4 regions of the Marinobacter sp. C1S70 genome follow, and region 2 is predicted to be linked to each of the others. Evidence: predicted binding sites of a transcription regulator. Region 2 holds the regulator's gene; each other region holds the start of a gene.
What was found. Region 2 encodes FliA, which starts transcription of late flagellar genes. Its sites were predicted from a motif close to CTAAAGTTTNNNNNNNNNNNGCCGNTAA; they were not measured.
Positions count from the first base shown of each region.

Region 1: a site for FliA is predicted at 6,792-6,819, ahead of Q669_RS18050 (methyl-accepting chemotaxis protein). Genes of this name have one in related genera too.
Region 3: a site for FliA is predicted at 2,198-2,225, ahead of flgM (flagellar biosynthesis anti-sigma factor FlgM). Genes of this name have one in related genera too.
Region 4: a site for FliA is predicted at 6,563-6,590, ahead of Q669_RS13720 (flagellin). Genes of this name have one in related genera too.

Region 1 is NZ_AXBW01000084.1:76,352-84,142, forward strand. It holds gene Q669_RS18025 (extracellular solute-binding protein) at 1-908, opposite strand, end outside; gene potC (spermidine/putrescine ABC transporter permease PotC) at 905-1,675, opposite strand; gene potB (spermidine/putrescine ABC transporter permease PotB) at 1,672-2,529, opposite strand; gene potA (spermidine/putrescine ABC transporter ATP-binding protein PotA) at 2,522-3,643, opposite strand; gene Q669_RS18045 (TRAP transporter substrate-binding protein) at 3,775-4,845, opposite strand; gene Q669_RS18050 (methyl-accepting chemotaxis protein) at 4,958-6,634, opposite strand; gene Q669_RS18055 (CHAD domain-containing protein) at 6,867-7,791, shown strand, end outside.
Region 2 is NZ_AXBW01000018.1:58,504-66,294, forward strand. It holds gene Q669_RS06065 (flagellar motor protein) at 1-457, opposite strand, end outside; gene Q669_RS06070 (protein-glutamate methylesterase/protein-glutamine glutaminase) at 457-1,602, opposite strand; gene Q669_RS06075 (chemotaxis protein CheA) at 1,636-3,765, opposite strand; gene Q669_RS06080 (protein phosphatase CheZ) at 3,784-4,569, opposite strand; gene cheY (chemotaxis response regulator CheY) at 4,591-4,974, opposite strand; gene Q669_RS06090 (RNA polymerase sigma factor FliA) at 5,135-5,878, opposite strand; gene Q669_RS06095 (MinD/ParA family protein) at 5,911-6,723, opposite strand; gene flhF (flagellar biosynthesis protein FlhF) at 6,796-7,791, opposite strand, start outside.
Region 3 is NZ_AXBW01000040.1:4,190-11,980, forward strand. It holds gene Q669_RS12095 (CheR family methyltransferase) at 1-296, opposite strand, end outside; gene Q669_RS12100 (chemotaxis protein CheV) at 332-1,261, opposite strand; gene flgA (flagellar basal body P-ring formation chaperone FlgA) at 1,447-2,154, shown strand; gene flgM (flagellar biosynthesis anti-sigma factor FlgM) at 2,283-2,609, shown strand; gene Q669_RS12115 (flagella synthesis protein FlgN) at 2,617-3,087, shown strand; gene Q669_RS12120 (hypothetical protein) at 3,159-3,902, opposite strand; gene Q669_RS12125 (peptidylprolyl isomerase) at 4,107-4,715, shown strand; gene mnmC (bifunctional tRNA (5-methylaminomethyl-2-thiouridine)(34)-methyltransferase MnmD/FAD-dependent 5-carboxymethylaminomethyl-2-thiouridine(34) oxidoreductase MnmC) at 4,721-6,616, shown strand; gene Q669_RS12135 (CBS domain-containing protein) at 6,707-7,351, shown strand; gene Q669_RS12140 (hypothetical protein) at 7,379-7,791, opposite strand, start outside.
Region 4 is NZ_AXBW01000044.1:2,847-10,637, forward strand. It holds gene Q669_RS13685 (N-acetylneuraminate synthase family protein) at 1-85, opposite strand, end outside; gene Q669_RS13690 (cytidylyltransferase domain-containing protein) at 82-768, opposite strand; gene Q669_RS13695 (class I SAM-dependent methyltransferase) at 765-1,535, opposite strand; gene Q669_RS13700 (flagellin) at 1,755-2,924, opposite strand; partial or broken gene Q669_RS13710 (IS3 family transposase) at 3,212-4,326, shown strand; gene Q669_RS13715 (6-hydroxymethylpterin diphosphokinase MptE-like protein) at 4,424-6,514, shown strand; gene Q669_RS13720 (flagellin) at 6,681-7,511, shown strand; gene Q669_RS13725 (flagellar protein FlaG) at 7,590-7,791, shown strand, end outside.

The sequences.
Region 1 (7,791 bases), on a different contig from region 2:
TCATCCAGCAGATCCCGGGCCGCCAGGTTGGGCGTGGCGTAGCCGATCTCTTCGCTGATCAGGGCCGAGATTTCCGGCTGCAGCACAAAGCTGATGAACTGGTGAGCGGCTTCCGGGTTCTTGGCGTTCTTGGGAATCACGAAGCTGTCCAGCCAGGCGATGATGCCTTCTTCCGGATACACGTATTCCAGGGAATCCAGAGTATCGCGGCCCATGACGGCTTCGCCGTTCCAGATCATACCCACGTCGGTTTCACCTTCCAGGTACGGCATGCGAGGGGCATCCGAGTTAAAGGTACGCACCGACGGCATCAGCTCGGTCAGCTTCTCGTAGGCTTCCTCGATTTCCTGAGGGTCAGTACTGTTACCGGAATAACCCAGTACCCGCAGGCCCACATGGAAGACTTCACGCATGTCGTTGGTCAGCATGACCCGGCCTTCGAAACGCTCATCCCACAGATCGGCCCAGGCGGTAACCTCGCCTTCCACATCCGCGGTATCCACGGCCAGGCCGGTGGTGCCCCACAGGTAGGGCACGCTGTACTGGTTTTCCGGATCGATATCCAGGTTCACCAGTTCCGGATCCAGGTTGTCGAAACCTTCAATCTTGCTGCGATCGATGGGCATTAGCAGGTCTTCCTGCCGCATCTTGCTCACGTAGTAGGTGGAGGGCACGGCCAGGTCGTAGGCGGCGCTCTCATCCAGCAGTTTCAGCCGGGCATACATGGCTTCGTTGCTGTCGTAGGTGGTGTAGACCACCTGGATACCGGTTTCCTCAGTAAAGCGATCCAGAACTTCCTGGGGCATGTACTCAGACCAGTTGTACAGGTTCAGAACCTTGGGCTCCTCAGAACCACTGCAGCCAGTCAGGCCCACCGCCAGCAGGCCGGCCAGTGCCAGTTTCTTCATCGTTTGCTCCTTAACAGTATCCATTGAGACAAGATCAACATGACCAGTGAGAATACCAGTAGCAGGGTGCCAAGGGCATTCACTTCGGGCTTCAGGCCCACCCGCACCATCGAATAGATGCGCAATGGCAGAATTTCATAACTCGGGCCACTGACAAACGTACTGACCACCACGTCGTCCAGTGACAGTGTAAACCCCAGCAGCCAGCCCGCCAGCAGGGCCGGCATGATCACCGGAATCAGTACCGTGCGGGTCATGGTGAAATCGTTGGCGCCCAGATCCCGGGCCGCCTCCGGCAGGCGTTCGTCAAACCCGCTGAGCCGGGCCATCACGGTGATGACCACAAACGGCAGGCAGAAGGTAACGTGGGCCAGCAACAGGGATACATACCCCAGCTGCAGCCCCACCAGCAGAAACAGCGCCAGCAGCGAAATCGCCAGGACAATTTCCGGCGACATCATCACCACAAACAGCATGCCATTGAGTACTTTCTTGCCCCGGAACCGGTATCGGTGCAGTGCCAGTGCGGTGAGCGCGCCGATCAACGTCGACACAGTGGCCGCGGAGAGCGCCAGCCAGAGGGAATTCCACATGGCCTGCACCATGGCCCGGTTGTTCAACAGGGCTTCGTACCAGCGCAGGCTCAGGCCACCCCATTCGTAACCGGTGCGGGAATCGTTGAAGGAGAACACCACGAGTACCACGATAGGCACGTACAGCAGCAGATACACCAGCGTCAGGTAGGTGCGGGGCAGCCAGCGATTCATACACCGTCCTCCCCGATCCGCCGTTTACTCAGGCGGTGGGCGAACATCAGGAACGCCATGGCCAGGGTCAGCAGGATGCTGGCAGCGGCACCAAAGGGCCAGTTGCGGGCATCCAGAAACTGGTTCTTGATGACGTTACCCACCAGCAGGTTGCGGGAACCGCCCAGAATATCAGGCACAAAGAACAACCCCATGGCCGGCAACAGCACCAGCATGATGCCCGCCAGCACCCCCGGCAGGGTCAGCGGCACGATCACATGGATAAACGTGGACAGGCGCCCCGCGCCCAGATCGTGCGACGCCCTCAGGTAGTCTTCCCGCAGGTCTTCAAACACGGAGTAGAGCGGCAGGATCATGAACGGCAACAACAGATACACCAGCCCGATAATCACCGCCCCCTCGGTATACAGCAGTTGCATGGGCTCATCGATCACACCAAGCGACATCAAACCATTGTTGAGCAGGCCGTTGGTGGCCAGGATCAACTTCAGGGCGTAGGTTCGAACCAGGGAATTGGTCCAGAACGGCACGATAAGCAGGAAGATCAGCAGCACCTGATTGCGTTTGCCGACCTTGGACAACGCCCACGCAAACGGGTAGCCGATCAACAGACACACCAGCGTCGTCATGGCTGCCATGTACAGGGAGTGCAGGAACACTTCCAGGTACAGCGGATCGAGCAGTTGCCGATAGGCATCCAGGGTCAGCGGCAGCGAAATAAAGGAGCCCGGGTCCCGGGTCATTACACTGGCACCGACCACCAACAGGTTGGGGGTCAGCACCAGAAACAGCAACCAGCCCCAGACCAGCACCAGCACCGCCGCACGGAACGGCTGCTGTGTCAGGCTACGCATCGGTGCCTTCTTCCTCTGGCAGAGCTTCCGGCTCAGTGGGTAACAGCCATTCCCAGCCATCAACCCAGCTCACTTTGACCGGCTCGCCAAGGCGATAGTCGAAGGTAGGGTCGTCTTCGTCGAAGAATTCCGACGCCAGCACCTCGGTGCCATCCTCAAGATGAATCACCGAATCCAGGGTACTGCCCTTGTAGTTACGTTCAACGATCTTGCCAGCCACACCATCCTCATCGTCCGGCGCCAGTACACGGATATCCTCGGGGCGCAACAGCACATGCAGGGACTGGCCACCGGAGACCGGGAAATCCGGCTTGCGGAAGGTACGCTTCAGGCCGAACACATCCACGGTGATAGTGTCGTCGCCGTTGGCTTTGTCCACCCGGCCCGGGAAGAAATTGGTTTCACCGACAAAGCGGGCGGTAAACAGGTTAGCCGGGCGCTCGTAGACTTCCCGCGGCGTCCCCAGTTGCTGGATCAGGCCGTCTTTCAACACCACCACCCGGTCGGACATGGACAGGGCTTCTTCCTGATCATGGGTGACAAACACAAAGGTGATACCCAGCTCCCGCTGCAGGCGTTTCAGTTCCACCTGCATGGTGCGCCGCAGTTTGTAATCCAGGGCGGACAACGGCTCATCCAGCAACAGCACCTTCGGGCGCTTGACCACTGCACGGGCAATGGCCACCCGTTGCTGCTGGCCGCCGGACAACTGATGCGGCTTGCGCCGGGCGAAGTCCTCGAGCTGGACCATGGCCAGGGCATCCTCGACCCGCTCCCGGATTTCCTGCTTCGGCCGCTTTTCCATTTTCAGGCCATAGGCCACGTTGTCGAAGACCGACATATGAGGAAACAGCGCGTAGTTCTGGAATACCGTGTTCAGCGGGCGGTGCTCCGGCGGGGTGTGAGTCAGGTCCTGATCGCCCAGCGCGATGGTGCCGTCATCCGGATGCTCGAAACCCGCCATCATCCGCAACAAGGTGGTCTTGCCGCAACCGGAGGGCCCCAGGAGGGTAATGAACTCGCCGTCAAAAATGTCCAGATCCAGTGAATCCAGCACTTTTTTGCCGTCGAACTGTTTGGTGAGATTGCTCAGAGATAGCAGTGTCTGTTTCATCGGCCCTGCCCAAAGTTTGAGCGGCGTATTTTTCCAGAAACAGACGCAAACAAAAAGGGGCGTGCGGATATTCCCTGACCACGCCCCTCCTGTTTTCCAGCCCTGTCAGGCCCGATTGTCACGCAGCGGTTTTACTGCTCCGCGACACTGTTCAGATACGCCTTGTCCGAAATGTTAGTCCAGGGGCGCACCTGCTTGAGGTATTCACGCTGTGAGGTGATGATTTCGTTCGCCAGTTCGTCTTTCTCGGCAAATTCATCCAACAGGCGATTGGTGGTTTCTCGAAGGGCGGTAATAACCTCCGGTGGAAACACCTTGTGAGTCACATCCGGGTATTCCTGCTTCATCTTCTCCCAGGCCACACCGCTTTCGTGGGTGCTCTGGATATACATGTCATACGCTGCAGTACGCATGGAGACCCGCAGGATAGCCTGCAGATCAGCCGGCAGCTTGTCCCAGGTTTTCTTGTTGATCAGGAACTGCACTTCGGCATTGGGCTCCTGCCAGCCGGAGTAGTAATACTTGGCAATCTGGTGAAAGCCCATCTGCAGATCCAGCGCCGGGCCAACCCATTCAACGGCATCGATGGTGTTGCGCTCAAGCGCGGTATACAGCTCGCCCGGCGGCAGGTTGGTGACCGCCACGCCCACTTCCGACATAACCTCGCCGGCAAAGCCGGGGGTGCGCATTTTCAGGCCTTTCAGGTCCTCCAGAGACTTGATCTCTTTCCGGAACCAGCCACCCATCTGATTGGCCGTGTTGCCACCCGGGAAGGACAGCAGCCCGAAGGGTTCATATACCTTCTGCATCAACTCCATGCCGTCGTCGTGGTAGAACCAGGCATACATCTCCGGCGCAATCATGCCGAAGGGTATGGTGGTGAAGTACATGGCGTTGGGAATGGTGCCCTTGTAGTAATAAGAGGCGGTGTGGCCCATGTCGTACTGGCCGTTACGGACCAGATCGAAAATACCGAAAGGGGCCTTGTGCTTGTTGGAGGAATCAATCCGGATCTTCAGCCGACCGCCGGACATTTCCTCAGCCATGGCCGCCATGTTTCGGGGCGCATCCCCCAGCAGGCCGGAATTTGGCCCCCAGGTTTCCGCGAGACGCAGGGTAAAGGTTTCTTCAGAGACCGCGAAAGGGCTGGCCAGCAGGCCAAGAGTGCTGACCGCCGCCAGCAGGGTTTTACGCAGGGACATAGTGTTGGCTTCCATTGTTATCAGTTTTTGATTCAAATATGCCTGAATGATCCATCATAACGACGAAAGCCGACCGCGCCAATGTGGCGGGCCGGCTTTCTTATGAGGGTAATCAGACCTTGAACTGGCCAACCAGCTCGCGCAGATTCTCTCCCAACCGGGCCAGTTCGTGGCTGGCCTCATTGGTCTGGGTCACGCCGGTGTCGCTGCGCTGGGCCGCGTCGACAATCCGCACCACGTTCTGGTTGATCTCTTCCGCCACCTGGCTCTGCTGTTCAGCGGCGGTCGCAATCTGAGTCACCTGATCGTGGATCTGGGTCACTGACGTCACGATGGTGTTCAGTGCACTGGTGGCATGATTGATGCGTTCAACCGTCGCCTCCGAGCTCTTGCGGGAGTTGTTCATACGTTCCACCGAAGCCTTGGACTCCGCCACAAAGCCATCAATCATTTCCCGGATCTGATCAGCCGATTCCGCTGACCGCTTGGCCAGCTGGCGCACTTCGTCGGCAACCACCGAGAAACCGCGACCGTGCTCGCCGGCCCGGGCTGCCTCAATGGCAGCGTTCAGGGCCAGCAGGTTGGTCTGCTCAGTAACCGCGTGAATCACATCCAGCACCTGCTGAATATCGTTCGACTTCTCGGCCAGGGCATTGATGCTGCGAGCGGTGTCTTCCATTTCCTGGGACAGCTGATTGACCGCCCCCTGAGCGCTATTAATGGTCTCGCCACCCTCTTTGGCCATGCGGTCCGCATCGGAAGCTGCGCCTTCCACCTCATTTGCATTGCCGGAGATTTGCTGAATCGTTGCCGCCATTTCGTTGATGGCCGAAGCAATCTGGTCGGTTTCCGAACCCTGCTCCTGAACCGACTGGCGGGTTTCATTCGCCACCCGGCTGAGTTCTTCAGCCGCCGAAGCCACCTGGTCGGTGGTAGAGCCGACCTCACGGATGGTGTCCTGAATCTTGATGACGAAGTGGTTGAAGCGGCGGCCCAGAACGGCCAGCTCATCTTTACCATCTTCCGGCAGGCGCTGGCGCAGGTCGCCCTCACCGTCGGCAATCTCCCGCATCATGTCGCTGACCTTGTTCAGCGGCGCAGTCACGGTGCGGCCAATGACCAACCCGATTACCAACGAAATCACCACCACCACAATGGTCAGCAGTAAAATGAAGCCCATAGCAGACGTCATGGTTGCATCGATTTCTTGCCGGGCAGCGGCCACCGCTCTCTGAACATCGGTTACATACACGCCGGAACCTATCATCCAGTCCCAGCCCGGAATGATAGTGGAGTAGGAGACTTTCGGTTCCACCTGGCCGGTAGCAGGGTTGGTCCACTCATAAGGCATGAAGCCATCGTCACCTGTCGCGTCAAACAACCCGCGAACCAGCTTTTGGGTGTTCGGATTGGTAGTCGGGCCTTCCTTGGAGGGGTCCGGTGCATAGGCGAGATTGAACAGACTGCGATCGTAGGCGAAGACATAGTTGTTCTGACCGAACTTGATTGACCGCAACCGCTCTCGCGCCTCTTCCTGCGCCTCCTGCTCCGAAAAACCGGGAGTGGACTTGGCCTCAAGCACCACGGATTTCGCGGTTTCAACCAGATTTTTCAAACCTTCCTTGCGCGCTTCCAACAGTTCCTGCTCGAGGCGTTGCAACTCTGCCTCTCCATTGGCCCGGATCTGGTTCGCCGTAATCCATGCAACTGTTCCAGCCGTAATCAGTACAGGCACCAATACACCAATCAGAAGCCGTGTTCTGATGGTCAGGTTGCTCATGAAGGTCATGGTCTTCGCTCCGGGGTCATTTCTTGTAATCCTTTGATTATGCACAAACGCAACCCGCACTCCGTTGCAGTTTGTTAAAAGCTGTATACCAAACGCAGGTCAGGAACAGGTTTTTATGTAAACAAGCCCGTCATATCAGTGTCATACGTCTAAATACGTATCGGCCGTCATGTAAACGACTTGAGGCTGTGTCAGACTAAGGTCTGAACATTCAGCTCATGAGCAAGCATGCATGAAACGGCTTTTTCTTATCCGCCACGCCAAATCGAGCTGGAACGACGACAGCCTCTGCGACCAGGAACGCCCACTGAATGACAGAGGCCAAAGCCAGCTTGCGCCGCTCGCGCGGGCAATGAAATGCCTGGGCGCGCTGTCCGGTGCCATTTATGCAAGCCCCGCTGTGCGAGCCCAGCAAACGCTGGCAGGTGCACTCAGCGTCAACGACCAGCCGGCCCATGTCCGCACCGAAAACGAGCTTTACACCTTCGACTTCCGGCGTCTATTACGCTGGCTGCAGAATCTGGATAACGCTCAGAACCGCATCACCCTCATCGGCCACAACCCGGCATTACTCGAACTGGCCGCCTTTCTGGTACCCCAGGCTCCGTTCGAATTGCCAACCGCCAGTATCCTGGAGATCCGGCTGCCGGTAAGGCACTGGAAGAAAGTGGACAAAAACAAGGGTGCACTGGAAACCTTCCTGACGCCTCGTGATTTCAGTTACAACGAATTCCGGCGCAAGAACCGAAAAGCCAGTCCCGACGCCACTGATCTGGACCAGAACACGCTCCCGGAGGTTTTACAGCAGCTGAACAACCAGTTGGAACTTCTGACCCCTGGGGTGATGCTGGGGCTGGATGACGAATTCCTGCACCAATACCGCATTGCCCTTCGCCGCAGTCGGGCCATTGCCGAACCCCTGGCCGAGATTACCGGCGATCGCCAACTACAGGAGCATATCCGAGAACTGAAGCGACATGCCCGGGCCACCAGCGCCCTGCGGGATCTGCACGTATTTCTTCAGGATATCCCCGAGCTGTGCCACGACAACCCACAACTCTGCACCACGCTGACCGACTGGGCGCGGCTCAGGGCATCTAAAGCACAGCGCAAACTGGCCAAACGCCTTGGCCAGAAACGCTACCAGCAAAGCCTGT
Region 2 (7,791 bases):
AATACCCACCCATGGCCTCATAGACTCTGGCCGACTCCAGATCGCGCTGCTCCCGGGTTTCCAGGTCGACTTCCATGATACTGCGAATGGACTCGGGCTCGGCACCATCAACCAGCAACTGCAGCCCTTTCCGGGCAAACGGCTCGGGCTCTCTCTCCGCAAGCCCTTCTAGGCCCAGCAGGCCCTGTTTGCGGGCTTTGACGCTCCAGTCGATGACCTTGCCAATGCCATCTTCCAGCGAGATGTAGGGCGGAATAAACACCCAGCGAACCTGACCGAAGGCACGCTTGAGCATCGGCCAGGAGGTTTGCAGGATGGTCGCCGCCAGAGTTCCGCCCACCACGATCAACCCGGCCGGGCCGTTGAACAGCGAACTGACAGCGCCTCCTTCCAGCAGATTGCCACCCAGGATGGCCACGAACGCCAGGATGATTCCGAGCAGGCTCAGAATATCCATCAGCTCACACCTTCAACCAGCCGCGCGCCAATATCCTCCAGCGCCAGAATCTCGTCGCTCAGTCCGGCTTTGGCCACAGCCATCGGCATGCCATAGATGACGGAGGATTTCTCATCCTGGGACCAGATCACGGAACCGGACTGCTTCATCATCCTGCAGCCTTCCTTGCCGTCGGAACCCATACCAGTGAGGATCAGGCCCAGGGTTTTGCCTGGGAAGCTCCTGGCCAGAGAGCCGAAGGTAACATCCACACAGGGTTTGTAATTCAAGCGGTCATCGCCCGGAAGAATCCGCACTTTTGCCTGCCCGCCGCGACTTTCAATCATCATCTGCTTGCCACCGGGCGCCAGCAGGGCCAGTCCCGGACGAAGCACGTCGCCGTCCTCGGCCTGGCGCACCTCAATGCGACACAACTTGTTGAGCCGCTCGGCAAAGGCCGGAGTGAAGCTGGCGGGCATGTGCTGAACCAACACGATGGGCGCGGGAAACGAAGCCGGTAACGCCGTTAGCACCTTTTGCAGCGCAACGGGGCCACCGGTGGAAGTGCCGATGGCTACCACACTGTAGTGCCTGGCGGCCGTTTTTCTGGCGGGTTTACGAACCGGCTCGGAGGTCGCAGGGTCTTTACGGGGTTCCGTCGTTACCGGGCGGTGCAGGCGCGAACCGGCGCGCTCGACAGGTTCACGGCGAGGTTCCGCAGCCGGTGCCGCCGGCCTCGGGGCCACAGGCGCCGATCGGGCACCCGGGCGGCTACCGGCCACATCCAGAATACGCTGGATAAGGATTTTCTGAAGTTGACTGGTGTCCCTGGCAATTTCCTCGAAGTTCTTGGGCAGGAAATCCACTGCCCCGGCTTCCAGGGCATCCAGGGTAACGCGGGCACCTTCATAGGTCAGGGACGAGAACATCAAAACCGGGGTGGGATGTTTGCGCATGATCTCGCGCACGGCAGAGATGCCGTCCATCACCGGCATCTCGTAATCCATGGTGATCACATCGGGGCGCAGTTTTTCTGCCAGCTCGACACCTTCCCGCCCGTTGGTGGCGGCGCCTACCACTTTAATCTGGCCCGAGGCCGTCAGGATTTCCGTCAGCCGTTTGCGAAAAAAGCCCGAATCATCCACGACCAGGACAGAAACTGTCATCCATTTCTCCTACACAATCCCGGAAATTCCTGCTCAGCCGTAGTGCTGCAGGAGGCTCGGCACATCAATAATCAGGGCGATACGGCCATCACCGGTGATGGTGGCGCCGGCCATTCCTGGCGTCCCCTGCAGGGCCCGGCCCAGAGGTTTGATCACCACCTCTTCCTGGCCAATCAGCTGATCAACGACAAAGCCGACCTGTTTGGTCCCCATGGCCACAATCACCACGTGCGCAATCTCCGGCTCGGCCTGACCTGCCGCACCGTGCACCAGCCAGCGCTTGATGTGGAACAGTGGGAACACTTTGTCCCGCACGACAATACACTCTTTGCCGTCGACAATGTTGGTCTTGGTCAGATCCAGGTGGAAAATCTCCACCACATTCACCAGCGGCAGCGCGAAAGACTGGTCACCGAGCATGATCATCAACGTTGGCATGATGGCCAGCGTCAGCGGCACCTTGATGATAATGCTGGTGCCCTTGCCCTGCTCGGACATGATATTGATCTGGCCATTGAGCTGGCCGATCTTGGTTTTCACGACGTCCATGCCGACACCGCGACCGGAGACATCGGAAATCTGGTCTTTGGTCGAGAAACCGGCCGCAAAGATAAGGTTGAAGCATTCGTTGTCGGTAAGGCGGTCTGCCGCATCCTGATCGTACAGACCCTTCTCGACCGCCTTGCGGCGCAGGACATTGGGATCCATACCCGCACCGTCGTCGACGATGGACAGCAGAATATGGTCGCCTTCCTGTTCCGCCGACAGGGTCACGGTTCCGGCTCGGGGTTTTCCTGCCTTCTCCCGTACGTCCGGCGCTTCGACACCGTGATCCACGGAGTTTCGAACCAGGTGCACAAGTGGGTCGGCCAGCGCCTCGACCAGGTTTTTATCCAGGTCGGTTTCCTCACCGTGCATCACCAGGTTCACTTCTTTTTTCAGGCTCCGGGCCAGATCACGCACCACCCTCGGGAAACGGCCGAATACTTTCTTGATCGGCTGCATCCGTGTTTGCATGACGGCAGCCTGCAGATCCGTGGTCACCACGTCGAGGTTGGCCACCGCCTTGTGCATGTGTTCGTCTTCACTTTCGGAACCCAAACGCTGCAGGCGGTTCCGTACCAGCACCAATTCGCCCACCATGTTCATGATGTCGTCCAGGCGCTTGGTATCAACCCGAACCGTGGTTTCGCCCGCTGGTGCGGCCTCACGGGCAGGTGCAGGCGCAGGGGCCGGCTTGGCAGCGGCCTTGCTCTCGGCTTTGGCTTCCGCTTTCTTTGGTTCCGGGGCTGGTTCGGCCTTGCTTGATGGAGCCGGCGCAGGCTTGGGCTCACCTGCGGCAGCCCCCGCGCTTGGGCCTGCACCCTTGCCATGCAGTTCGTCCAGCAGGTTCTCGAATTCGTCGTCGGAAATCAGATCGGCGTCACCGGATGATTTCTCCGAGCCACCGCTGGTGTCGATATCTGCCTTGGGCGCTTCATCTTCCGCAGGCGCGCCGGCAAACTGGCCCTTGCCGTGGAGTTGATCCAGCAGGGCCTCAAATTCATCGTCGGTAATCTCATCACTGTCTGAGCCGCCGGCGGATTCTGCCGGGGTGCTCACCTGCTCGTTGCCGACCGGTTTCTGGCCATCGGATTTTTCATCCGCCAACGCGTCCAGCAGCTGCTCGAACTCTTCGTCAGTGATATCGCCCTGATCCCCTTGCTGTCCGACATCCGCAGACGACGGCTCCTGTGCCGGGGTTGGTGCTTCCACCGCCGGTGCATCCTCGGACTCGGGTTTGGCGAGTGCATCCAGAGCTTCAATCAGTTCGTCCGGCGCGGGCGTCGGTTCTTCCCGGTTGCGGACTTCTTCGAACATGGCATTAACGTTGTCCAGCGCCTCCAGCACCACGTCCATCAGGTCCGGTGTTACCTTGCGCTTGTGATTCCGGAGAATATCAAACACGTTCTCCGCAGAGTGGCAGCAATTAACCAGTGCCTCCAGCTGAAGGAAGCCTGCGCCCCCTTTCACGGTATGGAAGCCACGGAAAATGGCGTTCAGCAGATCGCTGTCATCGGGATGCTGCTCCAGATCCACCAGCTGCTCCGACAACTTTTCGAGTATCTCGCCGGCTTCTACCAGGAAGTCCTGCAGGATCTCTTCATCAGCATCTAACGCCATGCGTCACCCTCTTTATTATCAGAATCCGAGACTGGACAGCAGATCGTCCACATCGTCCTGTCCCGAAACTACATCTTCCCGCTCATCGGCCTTGATCTGGGGCCCTACCCCTTTTTCGGCCGATTCTTCTTTTTCTTCAATCTGATGCACTGTGCCGGTCAGTTGATCAACGTGGCTGGCCATCACCACCAGACCAAGAAGGTTGTCTTCCACCTCTTTCACCAACGCGGTGACCTTCTGGATAACCTGACCGGTAAGATCCTGAAAATCCTGAGCCAGAAGGATTTCCGACAGGTTCTGGTACAGACTGTCGGAGTCTGTCGTCAGGCCAGCGAAGAACTTGTCGATGCGACCGTAAAGCTCCCGAAACTCCGCAGGCTCCATTTCACGACGGCGCAGACGCTGCCACTCATCCCGCAGGGAAACCGCTTCATCCCGCATGGCGTGAGCCACCGGCATGCTTTCCTCAACCAGATCCATGGTGCGGTTCGCCGCCTGGCTGGTCATCTGAACCACATAGGCCAGACGGTCAGAAGCGTCGCTCATCTTCGACAGCACTTCTTTCTGCTCGGCATTACGCGGGTCTATCTGGAAGTTCCGGATTGCCTCATGGAGGCTGCGGGTCAGTCGCCCCACTTCCCGATACAGACTCTGATCGCGAACCTCGCTCAGTTCATTGATCAGGGTCATCGCCTTGGCATAATTCCCGGCGTTTACATTCTCGGCCAGGTCGGAGGCCTGCTTTTGAAGCTTCTCCGCCACCTCCGGATCAAGGCCCTGATGGTTCTGTTTGGTATCACTCATGGCGAGCCATCCGACCTCTGGTTACTGGATTCGTTCGAAGATTTTCTCGATCTTTTCCTTCAGCACGGCTGCCGTGAAAGGCTTGACCACATACCCGTTCACCCCGGCCTGAGCCGCAGCCACGATCTGGTCCCGCTTGGCCTCTGCCGTTACCATCAGAACCGGCAGGTTCTTCAGGTTTTCATCAGCACGGACAGCCTTCAGAAGGTCAAAGCCCGACATGCCGGGCATGTTCCAGTCAGTCACCAGGAAGTCATACTTGCCGCTTCGGAGCATGGGCAACGCGGTGTTGCCATCGTCTGCTTCATCCGTATTGGTGAAGCCGAGATCTCGCAGCAGGTTTTTGATGATGCGTCGCATTGTGGAGAAGTCATCCACAATGAGAATTTTCATGTTCTTGTCCAATGGGACCTCCAGTCAGTAACACCCGGAATTCATTCAGCCTTTTGGAAGTCTAGCAGGCTGCTACCTTAAGCGCTTATTGTGTGGTGTTTGCGCACGTTGTAAAGCATCGTTTACCAAAAGCTACACAGCTTGCTGAGAGAGAAACACAGCACCTGGCCGATCAGTCGTTGTCACCATCCCGCCACTCGGCCAGCCGGCTGCGAAGTCGCAACGCCGCCTGGCTGTGAATCTGGCTTACCCGGCTCTCACTGACCCCTAGCACCGCACCGATTTCCTTGAGGTTGAGCTCTTCCTGGTAATACAGGCTCAATACCAGCTTTTCACGCTCAGGCAACTGCTCAATGGCGTCTGCGAGACTTCGCTGGAAAGCGCCTGAAGCAATACCGTCCAGCGGATTATCACTCGCTTCTGCTTCTTCTATCGGCAGCTCGCCGGATTCATTGAGCTCATCAAGACTAAAAAGTCTACCGCTGTTAGCGTCGGCGAGTGAGGCATGGTACTCGTCCAGACCAATGCCAAGCTCTTCAGCTACTTCGGCATCCTGGGCCTCGCGCCCGGTACGATCTTCCACCTGCTTGATAGCACTGGCGATTCGCCGGGCGTTGCGATGCACTGAGCGGGGCACCCAGTCGCCTTTGCGGATCTCATCCACCATGGCGCCGCGGATGCGAATCCCTGCGTAGGTTTCAAAGGTGGCACCTTTGCCGGAAGAATAGCGCTGCGCGGCCTCCAGCAGGCCAATCATACCGGCCTGCATAAGGTCTTCCAGCTGCACTGATGGCGGCAGCCGGGCCATGAGATGAAGGGCGATTTTCTTGACCAGCGGCGCATGCTCTTCAATCAGGGCTGAAGGGCTCCTGGCGCCGGCCTGATGGTAAATTCCCAGATTTTTCGCCAATGTCATGTATCCGGTTTTCTTGTAGGACTGGATTCAGATCAGACTTCGACGAGCCGCTCCACGAAGAATTCGAGATGCCCCCTGGGAGAGGACGGCAAAGGCCAACTGTCCACTTTTTCGGCCAGAGCCCGGATAGCCAGCGAGGCTTTCGCCCTCGGATAGGCATCCAATACCGCTTTCTGTCTTTGGACGGCTTTCTTGACGGCCTCGTCGTAAGGCACGATACCTACATATTGTAGTGCCACATCCAGAAAACGCTCGGTGACCCGGGTCAGTTTTTCAAACAGATGGCGGCCTTCCTGCTCATTGCGGACCTGGTTTGCCAGGATACGGAAGCGGTTCGTGCCATAATCCCGGTTCATCAGCTTGATCAGCGCGTAGGCATCGGTAATGGAGGTAGGTTCGTCGCAGACCACCAGCAGAAGTTCCTGCGATGCCCTGAGGAAGCTGACCACCGATTCAGAAATACCTGCGGCGGTATCCACAATCAGAACGTCAATCTGATCGCCCAGCTCACTGAAAGCGTTGATCAGGCCGGCATGTTCCATGGCGCTGAGCTGGGTCATACGCTGGGTGCCGGAGGAAGCCGGTACAATCTTGATACCACCAGGACCATTCACCAGCACGTCTTTCAGATCACAATCGCCGCTGAGTACGTCTTGCAGATTTCGATTAGCGGTAATGCCGAGCAACACATCGATGTTGGCGAGCCCGAGATCCGCGTCCAGCAAGACAACCCGGCGCCCCTTCTGGGCCAGGGCGATACCGAGATTGACCGAAACATTGCTCTTGCCGACACCGCCCTTGCCGCCGGAAACCGCAATCACCTGAACCGGATGTGGTCTGCTCATACTGTTATCAGTCTCTTACTACGTTCTTGTACGGGCACGCGTGCCGGTGTTTTATTCTGTCGCCAACGAGGCTCAGGCACCTTCGGCGACTGCCTGTGCGCTCTGCACAGCCTTAAGCCGTTCTACGCCCAGGCGCACCAACGGAATGGCCTCCGCCCTCTGGAGATCTTCCGGTATCTTCTGGCCATCGGTGTACCAGGCCACCGGTAAGCTGGTCTCCATAACGAACCCGAGCGCTTCGCCCAGGGTCAGGGCCTCATCAATCTTGGTCATGATGCAGCCTGCAAGGCTTGCCATCTTATAGCAATGCCACACGGATTTCATGATACGTGGCTGACTGGTGGCGGAGACCACCAGATGTGTACGGATATTGTGATCGCTGCGAGCCAACTCCGCCAGTTGTTCCTGGTAACCGCGGTCGGCACTGGTCAGGCCGGCAGTGTCAATCAGCACCAGGTGTCGATCCGATAATTCATCAAGAATGTCATCCAGGGAATGGCTCTCATCCACCACACGCACGGGCACATTCAGGATGCGGCCGAACACGAACAGCTGCTCATGAGCGGCCACACGGTAGCGGTCGGTGGTGACCAGGGCCAACGAATCCGGACCATGCTCCAGCACGTATCGAGCCGCCAGCTTGCCAATGGTGGTGGTTTTGCCAGACCCGGTTGGCCCGACCAGGGCATAGATACCGCCGGCATCAAGCCAGTCTTCGCGACCGGTACGAACGCCGGTCGCCAGCATTTTCAGTGACTGCTTCCAGCCGTCCTCCAGACGCCCGGCCCGGTGCCGACGGGACAGAGAGCCGGCCAGCTCCGCGCCCAAACCGAACTCCTGCAGGCGCTCGGCCAATCGTTGCTGAACTGCGCTGTTACCGGCCGGCGTGGCAGTCGCAGCCTTACCACTGACCAGATCACGCAGAGAGCTGATTTCGGCACGCATACTGGCCAGTTCATCGGCATAGCCACCGGCGCCTGATTCGCTACCCGCAACCGGCTTTGCCAGCGCTTCATCACTGAGACGTGACGCCGGAAAATCGGCCGTCTCGAAAGACAAGGACGACGC
Region 3 (7,791 bases), on a different contig from region 2:
TCGGCGAACTCCGGCAAGAGCTTTTCCTGCAGAATCCGGAACGGATGATTATCCCGAAACCACAGCGTCTCGTTGGTGGTCATCGCATCGATGACCACTTCGCGCAAACCCGCCCGACCAGGCCTCTGCAATCGTTCGAGAAGCTCTCCAAGGGAGTTCAGGCTGTTTTCTTCGAGTATCCGCCGAAGCCTGCTCTTCACAAGGTACTGCTTGTTATCACCCAGCAGAATGCCGCACGCATCCTGCAGGAACTTTTTAAAGGCTTCGTATTCCTGGGGCGTCATGTCCGCTTTCATTGGATCTCTTCGTGGGTGAAACCGTCAGCCGAGCACTAGTGCTGATCAATAATCTCCATTACTCGCTCGGCCAGCTCATCCGGGCTGAATTTCGCCATGAAATCGTCTGCGCCCACTTTCTGCACCATCGCCCGGTTAAAGACGCCACTCAGCGAGGTATGCAGCATGATATACATTTCTTTCAGCGCCGGATCTTCCTTGATTCTGGTAACCAGGGTGTAGCCGTCCATTTCCGGCATCTCAACATCAGAGATAATCAAAGACAGGTGGTCGCTTGCTTTTGAACCGTCCTGGGTAATCTCCTTGAGATACTGTAGCGCCTGCTTGCCGTCGTTTTTGGTAACCACTTCCATTCCGATAGCGGTCAAACAGCGCTCAATCTGCCTGCGAGCCACGGAAGAATCATCCACAACCAGCACGGGCAAATGGCCGGGAACCCGTTCCGCACTTCGGCTGACCAGCTCTTCCGTCACATCTTCCCTGAGCGGAGAAACTTCTGCAAGAATCTTTTCTACATCTATGATTTCTACAAGTTTATCGTCAATCTTGGTAACCGCCGTGAGGTAGACATCCTTTCCGGCACCCTTCGGTGGAGGCAGAATGTCTTCCCAGTTCATATTCATAATCCGGTCTACGCCCGTTACCAGAAAGCCCTGAGTTTTACGGTTGTATTCCGTGATGATCACGAAACTGGTGGACAGCTGTTCCTGCGGTATACCCGGCAAGCCAATCGACATACTCAGATCGATAATCGGAATGGTTTCACCGCGGATGTGGGAAACCCCTCGAACCACGCTCCGGCTGTTGGGAATCGATGACAGCTTGGGGCACTGAAGCACCTCTTTGACCTTGAATACGTTGATGCCGTACATCTGCTGCCCCCGTAAACGGAACAGCAAGAGTTCGAGCCGGTTCTGACCGACCAGCTGGGTGCGTTGGTTAACGCTGTCTAATACCCCTGCCATGATGCTTTACTCCTGGCGTGCCTATACCGGCATCAATATTGCTTAAATCATTGTAAGGTGGTTTCAGGCATGTCCAAGACAATTCTTTGACGCCTGCAGACCTGTTAAGGGTTAACGGCCCAAGAACCCGAATCCTTAACGAATTTCGACAAAACACACAGATACAGACAGCATAGGACAAACCGGTGCGTATGCGAATCATCTTTTTGGCTGCATTGTGCCTTTTACTGAGCCCGGTCACTCAGTCTTCAGAACGTACCACTGCTGAAACCATCCGTAACGCCGCCCAGACGTTCCTGGCAGAGTGGTCCAGAACCCTTGCTGCCGAGGGCTACACGAGCCGCTACGAAGTTGGCGCTATCGACAGCCGCATCGCCCTTGCTGCCTGCAACCAGGGGCTGAACGCCGAGTTTGCGGGCGATCCGCTACAGACCACCAGCCCGTCGGTCCTGGTTTCCTGCAGTGGTGAACGCCCCTGGAAAATGTACGTGACCACCAGCGTTGAGGTTCATGGCCCTGCCCTGGTAGCGGCTCGCCCCCTGGCGCGCGGGGAGCGTTTGACACAGGATCTGGTAACCGTAAATTCGGTTCAGATCAACGCCAGTCGCCGCGGAGTACTCACCCGCAAAGAGTCCATTTCAGGGATGATGATGCGCCGCCCGGTGAATGCCGGCACGGTAATGACCCCGGATCTCCTTGAAGCCCCCAACGCGATTGAGCGGGGCGATCATGTTATTATCACCGCGCGTTCAGGCTCATTTTCGGTGTCTTCTCGCGGTAAAGCACTGGCGAGTGCAGGGGTTGGAGAGCAGGTTCTGGTAGAGAATCTCCGCTCGTCCCGGACAGTCAAAGCCCGTGCGGTTGGCCCCGGGCGGGTCGAAATTCCGATGTAAGGCAGCAAAGTAGCAAAAGCGGCAAATGTTTTCCGTTTTGTAACTAAAGTATGGCGCGGATTTGCCGTTAAGTAGATATAAACCCGAATACGCCACTTTGATGTGGCCCCAGGCAAGCAGGTATTGATATGTCAGTTGACTTAAATGGAATTGGCCCAGGCCAGGTCAACACCACTCGCACCACGGCCGACAAAGCCACAGGCAACCAGGGCTCACAGGCGACAACTGGCGAACAAGCCAAGGCCCAAAGCCCCGCTGCCCGCGGTGAAAATGTGAACCTGAGCAATCAGGCAAAAAACCTGAAGCAACTTGAGCAGAAGCTGGGGGATTACCCCGAAATGGACGATGATCGTATCGAACAGATTCGTTCTGCTCTTGAGAACGGCACCTACAAGGTAGATGCTCAGAAACTGGCCCAGAAAATGCTTGAGATGGATAAAAGCATTTTCGGGTGAGTAAAGCATGAACGCACATGAACAGTTGAAAGCGATTCTTCAGGAAGATATCCGCCAGCTTGAGCTGCTGGCGGAACTTCTCCACCAGGAAAAATCCGTGCTCTCCTCTGCGGATATCCAGCCCCTGCAAGAAATGACCAGCCGGAAGAACCAGATTCTTGAAGGCGTTCGTGAACGCGCCAAAAAGAAAATTCACCTGCTGGTGAATATGGGCTACAAGCCCAACGCAGGAGAGCCATCACGATTCATTCGGGCCGCGGGCATGGATGAGCTCCACCAACTCTGGAAAGACGCAGACACCCACTTGCGCGAATGTCAGGCTGTGAACCAGAACAACGGCCGAATCCTTGGGCATCTGCAAAAGCGCCTGTCACGCCTTACCGACATCTTCCGAGGCGCTTCCGCCCAGCAGAAGCTCTATGGCGCCAAAGGCCAGCAGACCAACGTCTCAAGCACCAATATTCTGGCCAGTGCCTGATACACCAAGCGCCCAGAGAAAATAAAATGCCCGGAGATTTTCCGGGCATTTTTCGTTTCAGGGCACGGCTTTCAGCGCGTGTAAATGGTCATCTGCGAATCGGGGTGAAAGCGGATATCCCGGATACTGACATTGCCCATGGGCGGTGTTTGCCCGCCCATCACACGAATGTTGTCCATCCGGATTTCCTCAATACGCTCAGGAAATGCCAGCCGCAGGCCTCCGTCTTCCTGCAGCGAGTAGCGAGGCTCTGAGTCCCGGTAATGCACACCCGAAATCGTAAGGTCGGAATCCAGAAAGCTGAGCACCGGCACGAACACGTTGGCCGCCAACCTGATTCCTTCCACCACGTCGACATCGGGAGAGTCACCTGAGGGATTGTCCCTGGCGCTGCCAGGCATGGAAGAAACCGCCTCCAGGCGCTCCATCAGGCCGATACCGCTTTGAGCAGACACCCCTGACATTTCTTCTTCCGACAAGGGCGTGAGATCGCCCCGTGCATAGAGCTCGCCCGCTTCAGCGCCAATCTGCCCTGCGTTGGTGTTGCTGGACGCCAGTGAAACCAGGGGCTGAAATGGCAGAGTGACCATGGTAACCAGTGCCGCTGCGTTACGGTAACGGGACTGATGCTTGAGTACCCGGTGGAGCTCCCGCTCTGAGATCCAGCCGGCAGCGATTAACACCTCACCGAGGCGCTGGCCGGTTTCCCTTTGAGCACGAAGTCCTTCTTCCAGCTGACCTTCAGACAGATAGCCACGATTGATCAGCAACCGGCCAAGCCGGGATTTCTCTTCAAAACCCTGACGGATTCTCACCAGATTCCTCCTGCAGTATCAGTGATCACCGTACAACCCGGCCCGGTATTCAACAATCAAGTGAAGCGTAGCCCACAACCTCTGAGCATGCTGTTCTGATTTACCCTTAATGGCGTAATGATCTGTTAAGATCTGCTCAAACTTCGTAATAACCGGATTATCTCAGTATTCTGGTCACCACCTGTAACAGAGAGCTGCCTTAAAATGACAAATACCGTAAAACACATCTCGATTGTGATGTCTGTCCTGTTTGCCTTCGTTGCCACTCTGCTGACCACCTCACCAGCCATGGCCCAGAGCGAAGAAACAGCACTTCCGGAGGTCCGCTTTGTGACGACGGAAGGCGCATTCGTGCTTCAGCTGCGGCCCGACGTCGCTCCAAAAACCGTTGAAAACTTTTTGGCCTACGTAAACAACGGATTTTACGACGGCACCATCTTTCACCGTGTGATTCCCGGCTTCATGGTCCAGGGCGGCGGATTCGATGAGAATCTTGGACGCAAACAAACCAGAGCCCCGATTGTGAACGAAGCCACCAGCACCCTGCCCAACCTTCGCGGCACCATCGCTATGGCCCGGACCAATGCGCCGGATTCTGCCACCAGCCAGTTTTTCGTTAATGTGGCCAACAATGATTTCCTGAATGCCGGAGTGCGAGGCCCGGGCTATGCCGTTTTTGGCAAGGTTACCGAGGGCATGGGTGTAATTGATCGTATCGCAGGGGTTCAGACCGGCTACCAGCGTGGCATGGCCGATGTCCCGGTGAGCCCGGTCATTATCGAGTCCGCCGAAGAAATCACGAAAGACAACTGAGCCCCATGACCCCCGACCTTCTTCCGCCGGCCATGGAACCGGCGGAACTGATATGGCGAGACGGAGTGCCTGAATCGGCCCGCTTTGGCGATGTCTATTTCAGCCGAGATGACGGACTGGCCGAGACCCGTTATGTGTTCATCGACAGAAATGAACTGCCCGGGCGATTCGCAGCACTGAACAGCAACAGCCATTTTGTGATCGCGGAGACCGGTTTCGGCACCGGGCTCAACTTCCTGGCAACCTGGGCAGAGTGGCTCGCTCAACGCCCCGACGAGCAAGACCACGCAATTCTTCACTTCATCTCGGTCGAGCGCTATCCCCTGTCTCTGGCCGATCTGGAAAAGGCCTTGGACAGCTGGCCAGGGCTGCAGCCCCTGGCCCGGGAGTTGATTGAGAACTACCCTCCGCTGATAAAAGGAACCCACCGCCTGGTGCTTGGCGGCGGCGCCATCAGGCTTACCCTCTATTTTGGCGATGTGCTGGACGCCTGGAACGAACTGGAATTCGTGGCCGACGCCTGGTTTCTGGATGGATTTGCGCCGTCACTGAACCCCGACATGTGGCTCGAACAGGCCATTCAGCAGATTCGTGCTCACAGTAAACCGGGCACCACCCTTGCCACTTTTACTTCGGTCGGTCGGATTCGTCGCGCTCTCGCCGATGAGGGCTTTGACATGCTGAAAGTGCCCGGTTTCGGCCGCAAGCGGGAGATGCTGACCGGCAGATTTCCTGCGGCGGAACAGGCCGTTGCACCCGCCGCAGGAGCGGAGCCCATCGCCATCATTGGTGCCGGAATTGCCGGTGCCACCCTGGCCCGCAATCTGGCAGAACGGGGCGTTCCGGTAGTGCTTATCGACCAGGCCAATGGCCCCGGCGCGGGCGCCTCCGGCAATGACCAGGGGGCTTTGTATGTAAAACTCGGTGTCGAGTACAACGATCAGACAGAGCTCGCGGCCACCGCACTTTCCTTCAGTCAACGCTTCTACCAACGCTGGCAGGGCGAGTTCTGGCACCCAAGTGGTTTGCTGCAGCTTGCAGCAACGGATCAGGAACACGATCGCCAAAGGCGATTTCTGGAACGCAACACCTACCCTGAAAATCTGCTGGCGGCCGTGAAAGCCGGCGAAGCAAGCCGTATTGCCGGCATGCCGGTCCAGTGCGAAGGGCTCTGGTTCCCAGGTTCCGGCTGGCTACAACCGGCCCGTGCGTGCAAAACGCTGATTGAGCACCCACTCATCCGCACGATTTTCGAGTTTCAGGTTGATACGCTGCGGTGGGTGGAAAATTACTGGGTAATAAACGCCAGTGACGGAAGATCACTCAGGGCAACTAAGGTTGTGGTTGCCGCCGGCCACGAAACCGGCGCTCTTGCTCCTGTGCCCGAAGGCCAGTCGCTGCGGCTTAAGCCAATTCGCGGACAGGTCACCCGGATACCCGCAGACGACTGCCAACTTCCAGACGTGGTTATTTGTGGCACCAAATACCTGAACCCCGCTTATCAAGGCAATGCCATAACCGGTGCCACATTTGATCTGCATGACGATAACCCGGAACCAACGCCCGAGGGGAATCAGGAAAACCTCGACCAACTTCGGGAACTGCTGCCCTCCGTAAACATCTCAGAGCACATACAGGCAGAACATCTTGAGGGGCGCGTGGCATTCCGCTGCACCACACACGACTATCAGCCGGTGGCTGGTCCCTGCCCAGCCAGCGACGAGCCAGCCCAGCCCGGCGTTTTTCTACTGACGGGTTTCGGCAGCAAAGGCCTGGTGTGGGCTCCCCTGCTGGCTGAATATCTGGCCGACCGGATCTGCGAGCAACCGCCCTGCCTGAATACCCGGCTCGCCCGTCGTGTGGAAACGGGACGTCTTTACCGGAACCAACTAACCGGATAGTAATAAACTCGTGCTATAGCGAACGGTCAGGCGGCCGATAAAAGGTCATAAGGTGGTGGTAAAGGGGAGAATCCCCGGAGAGGTGGAATCATGTCCATTTTCGTCAGTGAACCCGGGCGCCCAATCGGGACCCGGTTACCCGAAGCGTTCCGAAGTCGCCGGGTGGGTGATGTCACCGAGCTGTCGGAGTCTGAGGCCATTTCTGCCGAACATAGCGAGGCTACCGATGCCGAGTTCCAGCAGGCAGTCCACAGCGGTGGCGGTGGCAGCCGCTTTCGCGCGCTTCAGGAATATGGTGCCGCTGCCGCCGGCGAACGCCGGGAAGAAAGGGTTTACCTGCCAGTCGCTGACATCAGCTCACCAGCCCAGTTCTCGGTTCCTGCTTCTGCCACCGTCGCAGAGGCATTGGATACCATGGAAGAACACGGAGTTCATCATCTGGTGGTGCTGGCCGATAGCAATGTGGCAGGTCTGATCGATCTGCGCTGGCTACTTTCGTGGATTCACGAACACAGTTCAGAGGCTTTGGACCAAAGCCTGATTCACATCGAACTTCCGGCTTTTCTGACCGCCTCTCCGGAAACGGATGCCCATCAACTGGCTCGCCTGATGCTCGCTCACCGGCTGAATGCCGCGCTGGTGATCAATGCTGCCGGAGAACCCGCCGGTGTGGTTACCAGCACAGACTACCTGAAACTCTATGCCAATGCCGGCCGGCAGGAAGGGTCGGTCTGAATCCTCCCTGACCTGCCAGCCTGAGGATTACGGCGTTATCGGTGTCAGTAACTCACCTTCCGGACTGAAGACAAGCACCATTCTCTCGCCGTTTCTGTCCGCCAGCACCACTAGCTCATCGTCGCGATAATTTTCCAGGTCGAGAATTTCCAGACCTTCGAATGCCAGCTGCTTACGCCAGTTCCGGAACGCTGCGCCGGATTCGGATGTGTCCACTCGGGCCAGGATACTTTCTGTGCCAGACACCGGCGCCGCCTGACCTTCAACAAAACTCCCGTTGGTATTGCCCGACACCACGATATCACCGTCGAACCGGACACCGCTGGTCAGGAGTTCATTGGAAAGATCATCGGCATCATCAACGGTGTACGCGCTCAGAGGTTCGCCTGAAGTATTGAATCCAAGAACAAAACCAGCGCGGTTATCCAACGGTGTGCGAA
Region 4 (7,791 bases), on a different contig from region 2:
TGTTTGCACTTATTTTTTGTAGAGCAATGCTGATTTCGTCGTCTGCAAAAACAGTATAAGGCGTTATGTTGCGTTCTATTATCATCGCTTTTCCTGCTGCATCAACATATCAACTATTTTAAAGTCCGTTGGAGAGTCGATCTCCCAAGACTCTTGTTCAGTCATACAGAACATTACTATTTTTCCGCCCAAGCGATTACCGAACGCCTTGAGGATCGGAAGTCGTGTCATATATATCGATCCATTTTCTTTGTACGGTCGCTCAGAAGGAGCCAGATCTTGCCGGCGCGGCCTTGACATGTAATCGTACTGTGCTGAAGGCATCGATGGGTTCTTCCAGAAAAACGAGTGGCTTTCACACACAGATACGAGAGAATCGGCATTTTGTTTTTCAAAAAGCTCAATTGCGCTTGCTATCGTACCCGGCCGCCGGTAAGGCGAGGTGGGTTGAAGTAATATCATTACTGTATTCGGTTCCCAGTCGAGCCAATCTTGGGCAACTTGCAGCATTACATCTTCGGTCGGAGTGGCGTCTTCGGCGAGGTGAGCAGGGCGCAGTTCCGGAACTTTAGCTCCATTTCTTTTGGCAATATCAGCGATCGCCGGGGAATCTGTCGAAACGAACACTTCGGCTATTTTTGTGCAGGCCAATGCCTGTTGAATGCTCCAGAAAATCAGGGGCTGACCCAATAGGTTTAGTATATTTTTATTTGGTATACCTTTAGAGCCTGATCGAGCAGGAATCAGAGCTATGTATCTATTATTCAAGGTCTGCTCCTTGCTAGTGCAACGAGGGTATCAGTTTGGTTTCGAGCAGCGAGAAAGGCTTGATAGGCATTGGCGAGTTGACGGCTGCTTTCATCAAGTGCGCTCCGGCCTATTCCTGTTGGCTTGTTTAGTTCGAACCATGCTAAGTGATTCCACAAGGGGTAGCGCTGAACGTTAATTATCTCATCTACCAACCATCCACCTTCCTCTAAAATATACCGTAGTGACTCTTTGGTGTGTAAAACAAGGTGTTCTGACCAGAAAGTAAAATCTTTGAATGAGCTGGGGCCGTGATGAAGTAGCCAATCCCGTGCGTGGGGAATTTCAACCACAAGCCTAGCGCCAGGAGCGGAGGATTTCTGCAGAAACTCTAGATGTGAAATTGGGTCATCCAAATGTTCGAGGACATGGAACAGGCTTATAATTTCGGGTCTGAATTTGATTATCTCTTTAGGAGAATCGGTTACTGTGTGTCCGTCGGCTTTAAGTGACTCTAGATTATTCGCATTCAGCTCGAAACCCAGAAGATCATATGCATACTCATGGCTCTTTCGAAGTTGAAAACCTGCACCGCAACCGAAGTCCAGCCAACGCTTGTTAGCTATTATTGGCTTTAACAATTGATCTCGGCGATCAGTGTCTGCCACGTCCATGTCATTTCTGGGTTTGATACCCGAAGGGACGTTTTTCGTTTTGTAGTAGTCAGGAGGGTTGCCGGTATGAGACGGATCCAGATAGATTACACCAGATCTCTCATCCTCGAACACGAGTATCTCTCTATCCCGGCATCGTTCCCAAATTATAGTTGCCCTTTTGGGGTCAAGAAAATCCCCCTCCATTAGGGCCTGAAAAACAGCTTTGGGCTGCATATTGAGCCTCACTACATTTCAACTGGGTATAGCTTAACATGTCCTTTGAATGATGGGGCAGCTCTTGGTTCCGCCTAGGAAGGGGAAGGTTGAGCCCCCTTTCTAGGGATGCCCAATTTACCCTTGGAGAAGCTGTAGTACCTGTTGGGGGCGCGCGTTTGCTTGCGCTAGCACTGACAGGCCCGCCTGTTGCAGTACCTGCGTCCTTGCTAGTTCAGCAGACTCCTTGGCAAAGTCTGCATCTCGAATTCGACTGTTCGACGCAGACAGATTTTCTGAGGTAGTGCTGAGATTTGCAATGGTTGATTCGAACCGGTTTTGAACTGCACCGAGTTGGGCACGATAGCCGTTAATCGTTTCGATCGCGTAGTCGACGTTGATCATAGCTAGGTCAGCTCCGGCTTGATCCGAGACGTCCGTATCATTGACTGAAATGGTATTTGTTGCTGGATCCAATGCTATCCCAGAGAGGGCTGTGCCGCCATTCACTCCGATGTCTATCGAGTATTGTTCACCAAACTGAGACGATAGCAAAATTTCGTTGTTGGTTCTGTTTAGGTATGCACTGACCCCCGTATTTCGAGTTTCGGCATTTATGGCACCGACGACATCTTGTAATGAGCCTGCTGCAGTAATGCTAATCGATGGGAAAGCACCGCTGACACCCGAGATGTCAACAGTCAAATTGGTGGTTTCGCCATCGTTAAAGATGTCTCCCAATGTCTTTGATGAAGCGTCTGTCAGTGAGAGTATGCCGCTTGTTTCGTTCACCACGCCACCTATCATGTTACCGCGAGCATCAAGGCCGCTTACGCTGATCGTTTCGCCCGTATTTGCTCCCACCTGAAACGTCTGGGTGTTGAAGTTGCCATCAAGTATCTTCAAACCATTAAATGAGGTTTGGCTGGCAATCCGGTTAATCTCTTGGATACGTTGTTGGACTTCCTGGTTCAGAGCTTCCCTGTCAGAAGGGCTGTTTGTCGCATTAGCTGACTGAACGGCTAGCTCACGAATTCGCTGCAAGTTAGAAGTCACCTCATCCAAAGCGCCCTCCGCCGTCTGTGCCAATGAAATCCCGTCGTTGGCGTTTCTAATGGCAACATCGATACCCTTAATTTGCGATTGAAAACGTTCGGAAATAGCAAGTCCAGCAGCATCGTCTTTCGCCGAGTTAATTCTCAATCCTGAAGAAAGTCTCTGTAACGCGGTGTTCGCATCATTTTGAGAGGAGTTCAGATTTCTTTGTGCGTTCAGTGACGCAATGTTGGTGTTTATTACCTGAGGCATTTGGATCTCCCTGCATCGGTGCTCTGGGATTGGCAATACCTCAAGACGGTATCGCCTGTTTGACTAGTAGGATAATGCTCGTTTGTTTTGCTGGATGCTTTGATCGTGCCAGATGTAAAAAAAATTAATTAATACAGTTGGATATGGTTTTCTAAGAAGTCCGGAAGGAAGGTGCGGTGAAATTTTGACGGCAAGCTATTGCCGTCTTCATGAGTTGATATGTAGTGGTTCAATGATTTTGGGCACCAACGTAGGTGGTAAAATCGCCACCATAAACGAGGTGTCTGATGACCAGAAAGCGACGTTCTTTTTCTCCTGAGTTCAAACAGGAAGCAGCCAGCCTGGTGCTGGATCAAGGTTACACGATTCCGCAGGCCAATGTGTCCCTGGGAGTCGGTGAAAGTGCCGTTCGGCGTTGGGTTCAACAACTCACGGAGGAGCGTAAAGGTGTCACCCCGAAGGGTAAGGCCTTAACCCCGGAGCAGCGCCGAATTCAAGAGCTGGAAGCCCGCTGCAATCGCCTGGAGCGAGAGAAGGAAATATTAAAAAGGCTACAGCTCTCTTGATGTCGGACGAAATGAATCGTACGCGCTGATAGGCCGGTTGGGAGAGCAGGAGTCAATTGAACTGGTCTGTGAAGCGTTTGAAATCAGCCGTTCTAGCTATTACGAGTACCGTCAACGGCGGAACCGTGTGGATGTGGAGCGCTTGGCCCTGAAGGCTCAGATGAAACGCCTGTTTACCAGGAGCCGCAGTTCTGCCGGCAGCCGCACAATCAAAGGCTTGCTCCGCGAGGAAGGCGTTGTCGTCGGTCGCTTCAAAGTTCGACGACTGATGAGCGAGCTGGGGCTGATCTGTAAACAGCCAGGCCCTCATGCCTATAAACAGGCCAGCGTTGAGCGACCGGATATCCCGAATCATCTGGATCGTGAGTTTACGGTAGAGCAACCCGACCAGGTCTGGTGTGGCGACATCACCTACATCTGGAGCGGCCAGCGATGGAGTTATCTGGCGGTGGTGCTGGATCTATACGCTCGCCGGGTTGTTGGCTGGGCCATGTCGTCCAGTCCGGATGCGGACCTGGTTGTAAAAGCTCTGGATCACGCCTGGGAACAGCGTGGTCGTCCAGAGAAAGTCATTTTCCACTCGGATCAGGGAAGTCAGTACGCCAGTCGAAAGTTCCGTCAGAGGCTCTGGCGCTATCGAATGACACAAAGCATGAGCCGGCGCGGCAACTGCTGGGACAATGCACCGATGGAAAGGCTATTCCGGAGCCTGAAATAAGGATGTTGGGAGCTACTTGATGGACTACTACAACCGGCAGCGGCCTCACGTATTCAACGGTGGCATTTCGCCCGTTGCGGCTGAGGAAAACCTTAAAATACTGGCCGGGATTAGTTGACCACTACAATTGTTAAACGCGTGGTAAAAAACAACCTGTTTTGGCAAAGTACATGCCAGCCTGAAACATATTTTTGGAATTTACGGAGATAGCCCTAATGGTGAGCCATCAAGATGATCCGGCGCGCATATACCTGCAGCAAAAGGAGAAGAATCTCAACTATTTCAAGGTTCATCTTCCGCGCATCTATCAGATGCTTGACAACCTGATGCTGACCCGCGCCGAGTTGGTTGTCACTCCTGGTGAAAAGGATATCGATATGACGTTCGATGGCCGGTCATGCTATCGAGGGCTCGCGCGTGAATACTCACGTGACGAGGTGCGTGACTTTTTAAATGAGCATCGCCCGGATAGGAGGTTCCTGACGTATAGTCCGGCTTGGCCTAGTTCTTACAATAAACAGAGGTTTGCAGCGCGTAGCATTCAAAGAATTATAGAGATGAGTCCAGTAACCCCTGAAAATTTTCAAGGCTATAAGCGTGGCAGCGTGTTTCCTTCGATTGTTTTCCTGGGGTGTGGCTTAGGATTCCATATCGAATCGATGGTTGAGCAAGCGACAATAGTTAACGCCATTGTGGTGGAGAGGGAGCCTGAAAAATTTGCGTTGAGCTTGTTCACCGTAGACTGGGCAAAGATCTGTTCTACCTTTCAAAAGAAAGGTTTTTCCTTAAACTTCGCGATCGGTTTTGCCTCCAGCGAGATGGAACTGAGGGATCTATTATCCCGGCATTTGGCCCATAGTGTCCCACTTTATCCTTACACAACGCTCTACTATAACCACCTAGCGGACATTGAGTTAGCGAGAGTCGCTATGGATGTTGGTCGGGACCTTGCGCTTGTTGCTGCGAGCTGGTCGAACTACGACGACGAGTTGATGCGCCTAAAAAATTCAATGGCCAACTGTCGCCTTGGAATCAAGTATCTTCCACGGAGAAACCTCAGTGGTCACAACAAGCCGGTAGTAATCGTTGGCAGTGGACCCTCGTTAGATGAACGATTAAGCAGCCTCGTGGCGATCAGGGATCGGGTTGTCGTTGTTAGTGCCGGTACAGGGCTTCGGCCGCTTTTAACCGCCGGGATAAAGCCTGATTTGCATGTTGAACTAGATCCGAATTACATGATCTACGAGCTTCATTCAGAACTTGGCAGTGATCTGTTGAAGGAAATCACGTTGTTGGCGGGCAATGAAGTCAATCCCAAGGTTGCTTCGTTGTTTGGCCGAGCCTACACATTTTATAGGTTTGATAGCGCTCTATCGTGGTTGGCTGGTGTTGGTCAGGACGGATTTGTTAATTGTAACCCGACCTGTGTAAATGCAGCGTTATCGATACTTCATACCTTGGGTTGTAGAAAGATATTCATGCTCGGGACGGATTTTGGTTATGTAGATAATGCTCATGATCATTCGTCATATTCGGTATATGGCGAAAAAGCTGTCGGTGAGGTAGCGGCTGGGCTTCGTAAGTGGGTAGGCGAATCTAAAAGGCAGGATTTCTCAGTGCCTGCGGCCTCTGGAATTGGGGTGGTTCAAACCCGCTTCGATTATTATGCAGCAAAGGTCAATGTTGAGGGTTTTCTTCGAGAAATAGCAAGAAAGACGCCAGAGACAGAGGTTTTCAACTGTTCAGATGGCGCTGCAGTTGAGGGCGCACTTTGGTTGGCTCCACATGAATTTGAGTCAACCGTAAATCGCTTTACTCACGATGAGATGACTGACCTTGAAAATCTAATCGAGAGCAACAGCCGGAGCATCTCCAGGTCCACCCTCGATGATGCCATGCCATCTGTGGAAGGCGAATTGGAGAGGGGGGCGGCGCTTCTGAAAAAAATAATCTCAAAAGAGCGTTTACGTGGCCGCAAGGACTTGGCCTTGCTTGCGAATACGCTCCGTCTTGTATCCAAAACCTCCGGGTTAACGGAAAAAAAACCGGTTACTGCGGCGCAGCAGTACCAAAGTTGGGTTTTAGGCGGAACAGTGCTGCATTTTGTACATGTGGCTTTATGTCATGGTTTCGCCTGCGAGGATGAGGATCTGCCAGCTTTTATGACAACCTGGCGGGAGGGGCTGTTGAAGTTCCTTGATGAAGTTGCCGAGCATTTTTCGGGGGTTGTAGCTGAGCAAGAGCGATTGGAAGAAGATCCTTGGATGAAAATGAATTTCGAGTCAAAGGAGCCGGGGTGGTCATAACTCAGCCGCCTCAATTTACAAAGTTTAACAAAAGAGTGTCGTTTTTTTCTAAAGCATCGCTTGGTGCGGTCGTTAAGTCAGATAACAGGGTCGCGCTAGCTACAAGGTGCGTTTCTCGGCGACGACCTTTTCTCGAAGTGATGACTTGTTATTAAGGGGAAATACTATGGCTCTGGGTATCAATACCAACGTTGCCTCTATCAACGCCCAAAACCAGCTTGGAAAATCTCAAAACTTAGGTGATCAAGCTCTGCAGCGCCTTTCTTCCGGTCTTCGGATTAACTCCGCAAAAGATGATGCTGCGGGTTTGGCGATCGCGACCAAGTTTGACGCCCAGATTCGAGGGTTGACGGTTGCTCAGCGGAACGCCAATGATGGAATTTCTCTAGCGCAAACGGCAGAGGGCGCTTTGGATGAGGTGACCAATAACCTGCAGAGAATTCGTGAGCTGGCGGTACAGTCTGCGAACGCCACTAACAGTGACAAAGACCGTATTGCTTTGAATCAAGAGGTTGCTCAGCGTAAAGATGAGATAGATCGTATTGGCTCGGTTACAAAATTCAATGGCACGGCCTTGTTAGATGGCGCGTTCACGTCACAACAATTCCAAGTCGGTGCTAATAATTCAGCAGTGGATCGCATCTCAATTAGCATTGATACCGCAATTGCGGTTTCCGCTGGTGGATTGAGCGTCACATCGACGGCTTCTACAGTGTCTGGCGCTCAAACCTTGCTGGACCAAGTAGATGCGGCTCTCGACACCGTTAACGGTTTGCGAGGAACTCTGGGTGCGGTACAAAACCGGTTTGAAAGTACGATTTCGAACCTTGGTAATAGTATTGAAAATTTGAGCGCATCACAAAGTCGGATTCTGGACGCAGATTTTGCCGCGGAATCGGCGAAGTTGGCCAAGGCCAATGTATTGCAGCAGGCTGGTATCTCAGTGCTGGCACAGGCTAATGCTCGACCAAATCAGGTTCTATCCCTCCTGCAGTAATTGGGGTAGCACGGTGAACCGTCGGCTCTTCCATGTAGGAGAGCCGGCTTGCGCCGTATCAGGAAAGTGAGGTGAGTCATGAATGACGTGAACCTGAATAGCCCGGATCTCAAATTGGTGCGTTACGGTAGCCAGTCTCCGGCTCGGGCAAACGCGTCGCCTCAGAACGACGGTAGTCTCGTCTCCGCTCAGGTAGTAGCCTCATCAGTTGAGCAAGCGTCGCGGATGGAGTCGCTTAAGCCCCAGGAGTTGCCCGGGGCAGGCGAAGTGATGGCGAGGT